Regions from separate parts of the Auritidibacter ignavus genome, predicted to be linked through region 4. Evidence: riboswitches for the same ligand, from Rfam matches in the RefSeq annotation. Region 4 holds a riboswitch; each other region holds the start of a gene.
What was found. Region 4 has a riboswitch for S-adenosylmethionine ahead of QDX22_RS10395 (ABC transporter ATP-binding protein). Riboswitches for the same ligand answer to the same signal wherever they lie in the genome.

Region 1: linked by a shared signal. The riboswitch ahead of QDX22_RS00975 (O-acetylhomoserine aminocarboxypropyltransferase/cysteine synthase family protein) and the one ahead of QDX22_RS10395 (ABC transporter ATP-binding protein) in region 4 are both predicted to bind S-adenosylmethionine.
Region 2: linked by a shared signal. The riboswitch ahead of QDX22_RS09525 (methionine ABC transporter ATP-binding protein) and the one ahead of QDX22_RS10395 (ABC transporter ATP-binding protein) in region 4 are both predicted to bind S-adenosylmethionine.
Region 3: linked by a shared signal. The riboswitch ahead of QDX22_RS05145 (O-acetylhomoserine aminocarboxypropyltransferase/cysteine synthase family protein) and the one ahead of QDX22_RS10395 (ABC transporter ATP-binding protein) in region 4 are both predicted to bind S-adenosylmethionine.

What each region holds. Positions count from the first base shown of each region.
Region 1 is NZ_CP122564.1:221,972-225,570, reverse strand. It holds gene QDX22_RS00980 (cystathionine gamma-synthase) at 1-737, opposite strand, end outside; gene QDX22_RS00975 (O-acetylhomoserine aminocarboxypropyltransferase/cysteine synthase family protein) at 734-2,188, opposite strand; SAM riboswitch class IV at 2,231-2,348, opposite strand; gene QDX22_RS00970 (Rib/alpha-like domain-containing protein) at 2,667-3,386, opposite strand; gene QDX22_RS00965 (hypothetical protein) at 3,410-3,538, opposite strand.
Region 2 is NZ_CP122564.1:2,096,534-2,100,132, reverse strand. It holds gene QDX22_RS09535 (MetQ/NlpA family ABC transporter substrate-binding protein) at 1-474, opposite strand, end outside; gene QDX22_RS09530 (methionine ABC transporter permease) at 529-1,194, opposite strand; gene QDX22_RS09525 (methionine ABC transporter ATP-binding protein) at 1,196-2,026, opposite strand; SAM riboswitch class I at 2,033-2,124, opposite strand; gene QDX22_RS09520 (HNH endonuclease signature motif containing protein) at 2,371-3,599, shown strand, end outside.
Region 3 is NZ_CP122564.1:1,134,981-1,138,579, forward strand. It holds gene metX (homoserine O-acetyltransferase MetX) at 1-399, opposite strand, end outside; gene QDX22_RS05145 (O-acetylhomoserine aminocarboxypropyltransferase/cysteine synthase family protein) at 466-1,815, opposite strand; SAM riboswitch class IV at 1,895-2,010, opposite strand; gene QDX22_RS05150 (ATP-dependent helicase C-terminal domain-containing protein) at 2,119-3,599, shown strand, end outside.
Region 4 is NZ_CP122564.1:2,287,536-2,291,134, reverse strand. It holds gene QDX22_RS10400 (Cys-Gln thioester bond-forming surface protein) at 1-1,021, shown strand, start outside; SAM riboswitch class I at 1,173-1,307, shown strand; gene QDX22_RS10395 (ABC transporter ATP-binding protein) at 1,311-2,201, shown strand; gene QDX22_RS10390 (aliphatic sulfonate ABC transporter substrate-binding protein) at 2,198-3,259, shown strand; gene QDX22_RS10385 (ABC transporter permease) at 3,259-3,599, shown strand, end outside.

The sequences.
Region 1 (3,599 bases), 580 kb from region 4:
ATGACCTCGGCTAGTGGTTTGTCTTCCCAGCTCGTCTGGCCAACCACAATGGCGCCACCCAAAACGTCTGAATGGCCGCCAATGTATTTGGTGGTTGAGTGAATCACCAGATCCGCACCGAGAGTGATCGGCTGTTGTAGTGCCGGTGATGCGAAAGTGTTATCCACTACGAGCAGTCCGCCATATTGATGCGTTGCTTCTGCCCAGGCAGAGATATCAACCACGGTCAGCAACGGGTTGGAGGGCGTTTCCAACCAGACCACGTCAGGACGGTATGTTTCCACCGCCTGAGCGAGCTTGTCTTGCTCGCTGGGACTCACGAAGACGGTATTAACTCCCCACCGAGCGTAGAGCTGGGTGAGCAGTCGGTGTGTACCACCGTAGGTTTCGGCCGTGCTGACAACGGTTGCACCAGGTTTCAGCACCGCCCGCAACAGAGCATCTTCAGCAGCCATGCCCGAGGCAAAACTAAACGCTGCAGCACCGGCCTCGAGCTTGGCCAGCTGTTCTTCGAGACCGGTCCGTGTGGGATTACCGCCGCGGGAATATTCAAAGCCAGCGCGTAGTGTTTCCACACCGGGTTGCACAAACGTCGAGGTTTGATAGATCGGTGGAATCACCGCTCCGGTCAGTGGATCCGGGTCTTGACCAGCATGGATGGCTCGGGTTCGGAACCCCGGGGTGGGATTTTCGTTTTTCTTGCTCGGGATGTTGTGGTGAAGATCAAGAGTTGTCATGACAGTGCCGCCTTTGCTGATTCTTCTGCCTTAGTGGTGTTTGCATCTGCCCAGACCTGTTCGGACGCGGGCTGATTTGCTTGAACAAGCTGGTCCAGCCCTTGTTTGACGTCGTGCCACAAATCGTCGACATCTTCGCGTCCAACTGCCAGTCGCACGGTGGTCTCGTTGATCTGTCCAGCGATGCGAAGCTCCTCCGAAAGGCGACAGTGGGTCGTGGTCAGCGGGTGGGTGATCAAGGAGCGAGAGTCGCCAAGATTGACCGCCAGGGTAAACAGCTGCAGTGAATTGAAAAACCGCTCAACACCGGCAGAATCGGTATTCAATTCGAAAGAGAATACCGCTCCCGTCCCCCGCGTGAAGTCTCGTTCCGCAATGTCTTTATTCGGGTGAGATTCCAGCGAGGGGTGGCTCACCGAACGCACACCGGGGTGCTGTTCCAGTCGACGAGCGAGTTCCGTAGCGGTCTGGCTGTGGCGGGGCAACCGCAGGTCGAGCGTTTCAATACCCTCCAAAGCCTGCTGGGCGTTCAACGCCGATAGCACCGGTCCCACGTCGTTGAGCAACTGTGCTCGAAGCAGATGCAGCACAGAGCCTGCCTCCCCGTATTTCTCCACCAAGGACTGAGGACCAAAACGAGGGCGTGGTGTGGTCAGCTGTGGCCATAGCTCTGGACGTTGTGAGGGATGGAAATTGTCCGTGACAATGACCGCTCCTCCGAGAGAGGAACCGTTTCCGACCAAGTATTTGGTCACCGAGTGCACCACGAGGTCAGCACCCAGACGAGCAGGTTGGAGCAAATACGGTGTCGCCAGGGTATTGTCGACAATCAGTGCCACCCCGTGCCGGTGAGCAACTTCTGCCAAGGCCGGGATATCCGGCAGGTCTGCGTGTGGGTTGGCAATGGATTCGACCACAAAGACCCGCGTGCGTTCGGTGATCGCTTCCTCCCACTGCTGGGGATCGTGCGGATTGACCCAGGTGGTGGTGATCCCGGCTTCCGCCAGGCTGTCGTTGAGCAAGTCAGCGGTGCCACCATAGATACGGTTTGAAGCCACCACGTGGCCGGCCGGAGCCTCCGGATGGGGTTGACCGTCTGGGCTTTGCGAGGACCGTCCTGCCAGGGCCAGCACACTCAGCGTGATGGCGGCCTGGCCCGACGCGGTGGCGACCGCCCCGACTCCGTCTTCCAGGCTGGCAAGTCGCCGTTCCAGCAATCCAACCGTGGGATTTCCAGTTCTGGAATAGGTCAGTCCAGGTTGACGTTGGGCGAAGACTTCACGGGCTTGGGCGAAAGAATCGAATCCGAAGGCAGCTGAAACATAGACTGGTTCGCGTACAGGACGAATGGATTCATCCGGGATACGGCCCGCGTGAATTTGTTGGGTACTAAACCCGGATTGACATGGGCCCTCAGAGTCTTCGGCAGAAAAGTGACTGGTAGTAGACATAACGTCCCCCTTGATACTAGGGCGTGTCTGCCAGTGCTGGGCACGCCGTGCTTGCCTCCAGCGGTGTGCTGAAGACCGGATCATCATCTGAGGCACCCCGTCACAGCGGAAAGGGTTGCCGACCGGCCAGTCAGAGCTTGTTGAACCGGTTCTCGTGATCCTTTGTCAAAGTATTCTACTTGTTTTCGAGGAGTGGTTGGTCTAACGAATTTGGTCTCAACCTCCGCTACCGCCACCCACTCTGAAAGACACTTTAAAAATCGCCCTGATAGTGGTCAAAGCACCGGGTGGAGGACCCGTCATATTCTGTCGTCAAACCTTCATTACCGTGAATATCTCACATTATGACGACGCTGGCCGCGCCGGGTTCTTTCCCCACGCGGCCAGCGTCGCGGTGTGTCTTCCGTGCCGTCGTTATTCGACGATCAGGTGACGCTTAGTGCACCCGGCGGTTGCGCACCGGGACGAAAATGGTTCCTCACACAATCGAGCCCACAGCCAGGCCGGCAATGGCCAAGATGTTTCCGGTACCGGTAGTCGCCACGTCTGAGGACGAACCAGAGCCAGTTGCACCAGACTGCTCATCCAAGCGGCGCTTGTTCGGTGCAGCACCCTCCGTTGCGGTTCCGGATCCACCGCTTTTGTCCTCGTCCACGGCGTTCTCAGGCGCACGGTACGTGATGGTTCCCGTGGTCTCATCAAGCGAGATCTCCCAGTCGTCTGGGACGGTAAATGACTCGTCGATTGCAAATCGAGTCCCCTCTGGCAGTTGCGGCTCGACGGTTTGTGGGGCCGCAACCGTTCCACCCGGTGCAGTGGTGACCGCCTCATATCCCGGACCATACTGCTCGCTCGCAGACGTGACGGTAATCGTCACCGGCACGGTATACTCCCGCGGTTCGGCGTTCTGTGGGGTGGGTGCGACGGCAATGGAACCATCCTGTTGCAGTGCGGCCCACTGTGGCCACTCTCCGTCGACATCGACGGTGGTGCCGTCGGGCAACGGGTTGCCATCGTTTCCGCGTGGCACCGCAACGGTCGCTTCCTCGTTCATCGCTACGGTGATGGGCTCGTAGACAGGGACTTGAGCCACGATAACCTTAACCTGAAGTTCATCAGGGTGACCATCACCAAAGGTGCGCTGAATCGGAACGGTATAGGAGCCCGGCTCGACCGTGCTGTCTGCCGTTGCGGTCACCTCACCATTCTCCGGATTAACCGTCACAGGAAGTCCTTCGGGGCATCCGGCGTGTACTTCACGGCGCTATTCGGGGCCGGTTTATCACCGATATCATTGGTCTTTGCATCATCTCCGCCGGCTTTGACCGTCACCGGCTCCCAGTTATGCATCGGTGCTTCGCACTGATAGGGAACTTCTCCGAGGGATCCTGGGAGTAGTCGGGGGCTCACC
Region 2 (3,599 bases), 190 kb from region 4:
GAGAGCACGACCGTTATTGGAGGTATCGACGGGAATGGCAACGGTCGCCCCCTCCGGAAGCTCGTCCAAGGTCTCGTACTTCTCCGAGAAAATACCGGAGGGAGCGTAATTGACCGAGAAGAGTGGCTCAACATCGGTTCCGTTGTCTTGATTAAACTGTCGCAAATAGGCCTGATGCTGGAAGAAGTTGACGTCGTACTCGCCTTGGCTCACCGCCTCATTCGGCAACACGATGTCGGTGACATAGGTGGTCTCAAGTGTCCACCCCTCTTCCTCAAGCTGATCTTTCACGATCTCAGTGGGCTCTTGGAAGGGCGCCGATTCGGTGACGATCATCGAAATGGTCTGTTCCTCATCAACAGTGCTTTGCTGATTAGCTAACCCGCAGGAGGTCAAGGACAGCCCGGCCAGCAGGCTGGCGCCGAGAGCGCCCCATCGCCGCGAGGGTGCAGTGGTGAGCATGGTGATTGTCATGGTGAGTTTCCTTTCACAGCAAGATTTCTGAAGGGCCTGATGACCACTGGCGAGCTAGGCCAAGCGTTTATCGGTGATGCGCACCAGGCGGTTACCCAGGATTTGCACCGCGCTGACCAGCAACAGCATCAGCACGATGGCAACCAGCATGACTTCGGTTTCATACCGGTAATAGCCGTAGCGGATCGCGAAGTCCCCGATCCCGCCACCTCCGACCAGGCCGACCATGGCCGAATACGAAATAAAGGAGACAGTGGTGATCGTGATGGAGCCGATCAGCGCCGGCCGGGCGTCTACCAGCATGACCTGCCGGATGATCTGACCACGGGTCGCCCCCATCGCGCGGGCTGCCTCGATCGGCCCGGAGCCGAGTTGATTGATGTTCTGTTCGACCAGTCGAGCGAAGTACGGGATGGCATTGACCGTCAGCGGAACGATAGCCGCCGCTGTGCCGACCGTGGTCCCCACCAGCAAACGGGTGAAGGGAATGATCGCGATCAGCAGGATCAAGAACGGGAATGACCGCACCGCATTCACCAAAGCCGATATCACCTTATGCAAGTGCGGTGAGGGCGAAATCCCGTCGGGCGCGTGGTTGACCAACCAAATTCCCAACGGAGTTCCGAGCAACACCGCAATCGGGATCGCGACCCCGATCATAACGAAGGTCTGCAACAGTGCTGTGGTGAGTTCGGGAAGGAGCTCGAGGATGCGTTCCATCTCACTCACCCACCTTCTGCAGTGCCAACTCCGCGGCCTCTTCCACCACGACAGGAACATCCGGGGGCGTACTCCGTCCCTTCTGTACCGAGATCCCTTCAGAAAGCAGGTAACGCCCGATCGCGGTCTGAGGCTGGAAGGTTGCGGCCCGCAGGTCATCGGTGGTGAATTGCTCCACGATCGAGCCATGCTCCATGACCGTCACGTCATCGGCCAGGGCTTTAATCACTTCCATTTCGTAGGTCACCAGCACAATGGTGATCCCCAGTTGAGCGTTAATATCAGCCAGATATTGCAAGACCGTGGCAGTAGTGAACGGATCCAATGCCGAGGTTGGCTCATCGCACAACAACACATTCGGCTGGGTGGCTAGCGCCCGCGCAATCGCAACACGCTGTTTTTGGCCACCAGATAGCTGCGCCGGATAGGCCCTAGCCTTCTCCGCAAGATCCACCAAGTCGAGCGCTTCCAGCGCCCGCCGGCGACGCTCACGTCGGTCTTTCACCCCGGAAAACGTCAAAGACTGCTCGACATTGGCCAGCGCTGTGTGATTATTGACCAGGTTGAACCCCTGGAAGATCATCCCGATCTGATGGCGACGCTGACGCAGTTGCTCAGCGTTGAGCTGTGTCAGCTCCTCGCCATCGACCCACACCTGCCCGGCCGTGGGCCGTTCGAGCAGATTGATATTGCGCAACAGTGTGGATTTACCGGCCCCCGAAAAACCGATAATGCCATGGATCGAGCCCCGACGTATCTCAAGGCTGACGTTATCGACTGCGGTAATCTCACCACCTTTGAACGTTGTGGTGACGTGACGCAGAGAAATCATAGGAATCCTCCATCGTAGCTGGCATTGGCACCTTTGCCTCATATGGCGGGTTGCCTCGACGTCTTCGAGCCAGGTCTCTCGGTCGATCTGGATGGTTACCGGGCTAGTCTGACACACCACAATGAGGCTGTCATGACCGCTGTCACATACACGACTTCAGAGATCGACGAGCCCGTTCAACCTCAATACAGACCCAGAGATGACTCCGTAAGACGCCACACTGCACGCTATCCACAGTCACAATCGGCGGTCTTATCGTGTCCTCAGGAATCGATACTATGTTCTACATAACGAATGACAGAGCATATTATCAAACAACTGATCGATGATGGGAGGTGTGCACGATGACGGTCACTGACGCACCGCGCGCCCGCCACCCATTGTCATTTTTGGATCTCGATGGCGTGGCCGGGGCCTCCATGGGAGATAAGGCCGCCGCTGCTCTGGTCTTGCTCAAATCGCTGGGGCAGGACCTGGCCGCATCGGACGCTTACGAGAAATTCGCTCGCTACACTCCCGAAACCGCGAGCGCAGACTGGAACTCGTCGCTCGCCTCCGCCCCGCAACAACATGACTCCACGCGGTTAGTGGAACCTGACAACTACTGGGACTCGTTGCCGGAAATAAACCATGTGGCAGAAGCCTTGCAGACTGCGTTGGCCGGGGCCCAGACGCTGTTGAGCGGTCATACCCAACGCGCCACGGCGTCCAGTGCCGATCAGCAGGATCTTTTGGGCGTTCCCGAGGGCGCTCGTGGTTACCGGGATGGCCGGAAGTACTTTACCGAGTCTGTCGGGATCGGAACTCGAGAAGCCAAACAACGCCAGCAACGCTCCGAATTCATCTCCGGCGGTCCACCACCGATCAGTGGCGGCCCCGAGATCCCACCGGAGTTTCCCGCAGCGACGAAGGCCTTCAGCATTGGGTCGATCAGCACAGAACACTTGGACCGGCTCATTCGCCTGGTCAATGATGTCAAGAAGTATGCCCGGAACACACATACTCCACCTGGTTTGATCGATCGACTGCTTGATGAGGTCGTGCCCCTGCTGGTCGAGCGCGCCGAGGAACTCAGCGTCAACGAGTTCAACACGCTCTGCAAGGAATGGCTACCCAAGATCTGCCACCACATTGATCAAGACGGCCCGGCACCCGAGGAGGTCGTCGACCCACAGCGGGGCCGGGAAGATTTTTGGGTCCGACCGCGTGAAGATGGTGGCCTTGATTTCGGTGGTACGGTGTACGGGTTGTCTGCCGAACTCCTCTCGACCATCGACCATGCTGCGAACAACTACGCTGCCCTGAAAAACAACGCCACCAACGAGGCTCAGGCGCAGACGCCACGCAATCCGCTGATCAAAGCAATCATGGCAAACTTCCCAGAGCTGAAACCCCACGATGTGATCAGTGTTGACGAGAACGGCACTGAGCAGGTGTACGCAGAGCACGATCTGCTCGACCGGAGAAGTCGCAATCAGCGTACGCTGAATGCACTGTTCGCGGTCCTCACCGCGGGACTCGGAGCAGGCCGTCAGAAGAACGCGCTCCCCTCCACCCGCGGTCAAGATACGAA
Region 3 (3,599 bases), 1.2 Mb from region 4:
TCGGATCGTGGTAAAGGGAAACCGTGAGCCCCACGGTCGCCCGTCAGGGTCCGGGGAAGACGGGCCCGTCGAGCCGTAACAGCCACCCACCATATTGGGTGCCACCACGAACCATTTTCGGGTATCGATGGGGCGGCCCGGCCCGACAAGAGACTCCCACCAGCCCGGATGCGGAAGCGCTTCTGAGGAAACCACGTGGCTATCACCGGTCAGGGCGTGCAATATCAGGATGGCGTTGGAGCCATCCTGATTGAGTGTGCCCCAGGTTTCATAGGCCAGCTGCACCTCGGGTAGCCAGCCTCCGGTTTCAAAGGTCAGTTCACCCACTGAGATGGTCCGAAGCCCCGGTGAGATCGCACGACCTGCAACGATCGGTTCTGCATCCACTGACACGTTCATCATCCTCAGTTCCGGTTGTCGATACTGTGCCCGGCAGTATCTGCGAGTAGCTACGCGGTTGTGGCGCTAGCGACGCTGTTCGACTGCTGCAAAACCTTGTTGCAGATCAGCCAGGATATCCTCGGGGTTCTCCAGACCGACCGACAGCCTGACTAACGACGGCTCGACGCCGGCGGCCCGCTGTTCTGCTTCACTGAGCTGTGCGTGAGTGGTCGAAGCCGGGTGAATCACCAGTGAGCGAGTGTCTCCAAGGTTGGCGACTCGCTTGTGAAGCGTCAAGGCTTCAGCGAAAAACCGACCGGCTTGTGCACCGCCGGCGATGTTGAAGGAGACGATGCCAGAGGTTCCCTCGGGCAACAGCCGTTGGGCACGGTGATACCAGGGACTTGATTCCAGACCGGCGTAGGCCACGTGCTGAACTAAGGGATGGTCTTCCAGCCAGTGCGCCACCGTCAGCGCTGATTCCACATGGCGGGAGACACGTAAGGAGAGGGTCTCGAGGCCGAGGTTGACGATCCAAGCATTGAATGGGCTGGCTGCGCTGCCCAGATCGCGCAACAGCTGGGTGCGAAGTCGCAAAATATAGGAGAGATTCGCACCCAGCGGTCCATCGGGTCCAAAATCGGTGCCGAACACCACGCCGTGATACGACTCGTCGGGGGTATTGAACCAGGGGAATTTTTCCGGGTCGGCTGTCCAGTCGAAATGGCCCGAATCAACGACGAACCCGCCGAGCGCCGCGGCATGACCGCCCAAGTATTTGGTCGCCGAATGCACGACAATATCCACACCGTGTTCGAACGGGCGGAACACCGGCGGTGGAGTCAATGTCGAATCCACGATCAAGGGGAGCCCCGCCTGATGGGCAATATCTGCCACCGCTTCCACATCGAGCACATCGGCTTTCGGGTTACCCAGCACTTCACCAAAGAGCACCTTGGTGTTGGGTTTAATGGCCTGTTTCCAAGCGTCAAGGTCATCGGGATCGTCAACAAAGATCGTTTCAATCCCGAGTCGCGGTAGGGTGTGTTTGAACAGGTTTTGGGTGCCACCATATAGTGATGCGGACACCACCACCGAATCTCCCGCACCGGCAAGGTTGAGAACGGCCAGGGTGGTCGCGGACTGTCCGGAGGAGGTCATCACCGCCCCCACGCCACCTTCCAGTGCGGCGACCTTCTGTTCGACCGCGTCGGTGGTGGGATTCGTAATGCGGGTGTAGATCTGGCCCAGGCTGGAGAGTGCGAAACGATCGGCTGCGTCCTGCAAAGTCGGGAAGTTATAGGACGCTGTGGCATGAATGGGAAGCTGGGTGGAACCGTAGTCGGCTACCTCCGGAATCCCAGCGTGAATCTGTTTGGTGGCTAGCCCCCAGGTGTTGGGGTTGGTGCTGTCTGGTTGCTGTGATTGACCCATGGGGTTTGACTCCTGTTGTCTCAGGGGTCGCAACTCGTGTTCTGACACCGTGCCGGCAGACAGCGTTCAGAGCACGGTGGACCCGCGCTTGCTGCGAACCATTGTGGTTCGCGCCTGGTCCTCACCCGGGGCACCCCACCGCGGTGGAGGGTTGCCGGTCAGCAAGCCGGGGCTGTTTCACTGACACTCGTGACCAATACAAAGTATTCTGCCAGATCTGGGCGGTCATTTCATCCCAGGTCTGATCACATCGGAGACTGCACTGGTTCTGCCTACCAACGACGAGTCCATAGACTACAAGGGATGACCAGTTCTTCATTGTCCTTCCACGACGCCCTCCCACAGATCGGCCACGGGTTACCGGCCGCGTCATTAGTCGAAGAACTTCTCGGGCTACCGCACCGGCTTCGCGCGGTGGTGGAATCACCTCCGGGTACGGGTAAAACCACGATCATTCCCCCGTTGTTGGCGGCCAGGGCCGAGCACCGCGAGCCCGGTCTCAAGGTCGTGGTGACCCAGCCGCGCCGGGTTGCGGCCCGGGCAGCAGCACGGCGACTGGCACAGCTCACTCGCACCACCGTGGGGGACCACATTGGTTATACCGTTCGGGGCGATGCGAAGGTCTCAGCACAGACTCAGATCGAGTTCGTCACGGTGGGAGTGTTGCTCCGTCGTCTGTTGCGTGATCCGGACCTGGATGATGATTCGGCGGTGGTGATCGACGAAATCCATGAACGCTCCGTAGAAACCGACCTCACCGCCGCATTTATCCGCGATCTCTTACCACGACGCGATGACCTGGAACTCGTGGCGATGTCAGCAACTGCGCAGTCGCAACAGTGGGTGAACTATTTTGATGCTGCATTATTCACCGCCCACACCGAGATTTATGCCCTCACCGAAGAATTCTCTCAGCCCCCCACCGCGCTGGACGACCGTGGCGTCACTCCAGATTTTCTCGCCCACGTTGCGAAGACGACGGCCCAGACCAGTGCCCGCACCGAGGGAGACGTTTTGGTCTTTCTGCCCGGTGTCGCCGAGATCCGCGCGGTACAACGCCAGCTTCCTGAAGCCCTCGTGTTGACCGGGTCAAGCACCGTCGAGGAACAGGACCGGGTACTCTCCCGAGCCAACCATCAGCGCATCATTCTGGCAACGAATGTCGCTGAGTCGTCCTTGACCGTTCCGGGGGTCAGGGCCGTGGTGGACTCAGGGCTGGAGCGAACCCAACGGTTAGACACGATGCGGGCCATGACCGGGCTGGTCACCGTGGGTGCGTCCAAGGCCTCGATGCGGCAGCGGGCCGGTCGTGCGGCGCGTCTCGGGCCAGGCCTGGTCGTACGGTGTGTGACGGAACGCGAATATGCTGCCCGCCCCAGTGATATCACCCCGGAGATCCTCACCAGTGACCTGACCTCGGCCGTGTTGTTCCTGGCGTGTTGGGGTCCGACCCGTCTCCCGACCTGTCCACCGCAACGCGCATATCGCGCCGCAGTGGAGGTCTTGCGTGCTTTGGAAGTTATCGAACCGCCCGATGAAGACTCCGGTGCGTGGCCGGTGGTGACCGATCTGGGTCGACGTTTAGCTTCAGTTCCTACAGAACCACGACTCGCCCGCGCTTTACTGGACGGTTCCGAACTCCTCGACCCTGCCACCGCGGCCACGGCGGTAGCGTTATTGGATTCCGATCAGAGAGCCCCCGGTGTCAATGTGAGAGCACGTGAGCTTCCACGCGAGGCGCACCGATTTCTCGGCCTCACCGGTGCTACCCCCTCCGGTATAGC
Region 4 (3,599 bases):
AGTCAGCCAGTTGGCCAGCGACGAGGCCATCGCTGCCACCCAGGCGGCAATCTGGCACTATACCGACGAGATCAAGCTGGAGGACAAGACCGTCTCGGCCTCAAACCGTAGCGCCGATCTGGGTGAGAACTCGGTGGATCACGTGCGGGCAGTCTACGACTATCTCATCGAAGAGGCCTCGGGACTTGATCTTCAGGCGCATCAGAGCACCGCGGCGGCCCCGGGGAGCCTGCAGGTGGACGCCGAAGAGTTTCTCATTCCTGCCGACCGTGATGCGTCAGACCCGACCTTGCTGGGGCCGGTGACCATCGACGCCGCATCAGGCCATCTGGCCCTGTCGGCTGAGTCAGACTCCGGCCTGGAGTACACCTACACCGATGAAGACGGCGAACCGGTCGACCTACAACGCGTGGCGCACGGCGACGAGATTTACCTAGCGCACACTGCGGATTCTCCTGACGAAGACACCGTGACTTGGACACTGGAACAATCCCACGTCTCCCAACACCGGTTCGTCACTCTGCCGGTACACCCCGAGTCACACCGTCGCTCTCAGGCGCTCTTGCTCGTCACCGCCCGGCAACACGGGCACGAAGACCAGGTGGAGCTGAGTTTCCGGACCGAGACTCAGCCGGCCGTAGCGTCCAGTTCCCCAGCCGAGGAGCCGGCAGACTCTGAGACGTCGCCCGAAGCAACGCCCCAGCAGCCCCCAACCCCCGCAGAAACCCCCACACACGAACCGGAAGAATCCCCTACCCAGACCAGTGAAGAGCCCGCAGACACCGAATCTAGCCCCGCGACCCCGGACGTCGCCAAGCCGGTCAATGCCCCGGCAGAGGTGGATGACACCGACCGGGCCGAGTCAGACAGCAACAACGGTGAACACAACCCCCAGGTAGCTGACGATGAACTGGCCAAGACCGGCAGTACCTCCTCGTTGCTCTGGGCTGGCGTGGGTGGCGCGATCGTGTTGCTGGTGGGCATCCTGCTGGTGCGGTGGCGTCACCGAGACGACGCCTAAACGCTCTGGAATTTCCCGAGCTTTGAACTCCCCGATCAAGACCCCGACGAACGCGGTTTCACCACGATGAGATCCCAGACCGCGTTTGCTCGGGGTCTTTTATGACACCCGATTTTGACAAGCGGAGAAACGAAAAGATTAGATAAGCACGTAACCATCCAGAGCGGTTGAGAGATCTGGCTCTTTGACACCGCAGCAACCCCGACACGTGAGACACAATTGTCTGTTGCTTCGACTGGCACATTGACGTGAATCAGCAGGGTGCTAACGCCAGGAACGATGGAGAGTGATGTACGTGCCTTCTGTTGCTTCGTCCACCCCCGGCGCCGGCGCCTCCGGTCAACCCCTTTCCAGTACCTCCGGTCAACTCGCGTCCGGTTCACAACTATCGGTCACCTTCGACCACGTCGGGCGTAGCTTTACCACCGACACCGGGACACGCACCATTCTGCGCGATATGTCGTTCACGGTTGCTCCCGGGGAGATCTTATCGATCATCGGAGCCTCCGGATCGGGAAAATCCACGTTGCTTCGCACCGTGGGGGGCCTGGATACCGAAAACACCGGGCATGTGCTGATCGGTGGCGACACGGTAGTAGCCTATGACCCCCGAACCGGTGTCGGATTCCAAGAGCCCCGACTGTTGCCGTGGCGTAGCATTGCCGCCAATGTAGCGCTCGGGCTACCCCGTGGCACCGGTCGGCGGGCCGGTCGCGAGCGCGTGGCCGAACTCCTTGAGCTGGTCGGGCTCGGGCAGGTGGCCAAGCACCGGCCTCGAGAAATTTCCGGAGGTATGGCCCAGCGCGCTTCCCTGGCCCGGGCGCTGGCACGGAGCCCGGAAGTGCTACTACTGGACGAGCCTTTTGGCGCCTTGGACGCGCTGACCAGGATCAAAATGCAACAGCTATTACTGGATGTGCATGCTGCCACCAACACCACGATCTTATTGGTCACCCACGACGTGGATGAGGCCCTACACTTATCCGATCACATCATGTTGCTGGGCTCGGACCAGTCTGGGCAGCCCGGAGCGACAGTGCAGGAGATCTGCCAGGTTCCCGGTGCCCGGCCACGGGATCTCTCCACCCCAGAACTCGTCGACCTCGCCCGGCATCTGTACGAAGGGCTGGGCGTGACCGAATCGACCGCCACCACCGACACAGCGGGGGCAGGACGATGACATTCCAGTTTCTCCGCGGTGGTGTGGCCACTGCAAGCGTTCTTGCGCTGTCGGTGACCCTGTCCGGCTGTCTGGTCGGTGAAGGATCGGGGTCCATCGATAATCCTGACGACACGCTGACCCTGGACTACGCGACGTATTCTCCGCTGAGCTTGATCATCAAAGATCAGGGCTGGCTCGAAGATGAACTGACCGATCAGGGGATCTCAGTGGAGTGGGTCTATTCAGCCGGTTCGAATAAGGCCAACGAGAACCTGCGAGCCGAAGCCATCGATATCGGGTCGGCTGCGGGATCGGCCTCTTTACTCAACCGTGCCAATGGGGCTCCGGTCAAGACCATTGCCATCACCAATCAACCGGAATGGTCGGCGCTGGTGACTGCAGCGGATGCCGACATCAGCTCGGTAGCAGACCTTGCCGGGGGCACCGTGGCAGCCACCCGTGGCACCGATCCGTTCTTCTTCTTGATTCAAGCTCTGCAAGAGCACGGCGTGGACCCAGCAAGCGTGGAAATCCAGAATCTGCAACACGCCGATGGCCGGCAGGCCATGGAGCAAGGGTCGGTGGATGCCTGGGCCGGGTTGGATCCGATCATGGCTGGGGCCGAAGCCGAGGGGGCACAGCTGATGTATCGGGACGTGGCGCTGAACACCTACAACTTCCTCAACGCCACCGAGGAGTTTATTGAGGACCATCCTGACCGGGCGCAACTGGTGGTCGATACCTATGAGCGGGCCCGACAGTGGGCCCTGGAGCATCCCCAGGAAACCGCGGAAATTCTGGCCGAGGAGGCCGGCATCGAGATCGAGGTGGCCGAAACGGTGATCTTTGAACGTTCGAACCTGGATATTTCACCGGTGCCTGGCCCGGATCAGCTGTCGGTGTTGCGCACCATCGGCCCCATCTTCGTCGAAACCGCAGATGTTGATCGGCCCGAACATATTCAGACCGCTTTGGACGAGATTTTTGAGCCCCGGTTTGCCGAGCAGGCGCAGCATGCTGGCAACTATCAGCACACCGGGGAGACTGCACCCACTGAGAAGAGCACTGATCACTGATGAGCACTCACAGCACAAAAACTGTCACGACATCAACATCGTCAGCATCGGCCTCCGGTCGCTCTGGTAGCGCCGACACCCCTGAAACAGCTGGTCAGGCTGATCAGACCCTCAGCGTTGACCGTTCGGGAGCAGGGGCCAGGGTTCGGTCGGGTCACGCAGAAAAGCCACGGGATCAACGAGGCGGGCGCTCCTGGTGGTTGGGCACCACCGCGGGGCGGGTTGTGCTCGGGCTGATCGTGCCGGTCGGGCTGTTGCTGATGTGGTGGGGTGTCACCGCCGCCGAGGTCTTCAACCCGGTACAGTTGCCTTCTCCGTTCCAGGTCATCGATGCCGGTGT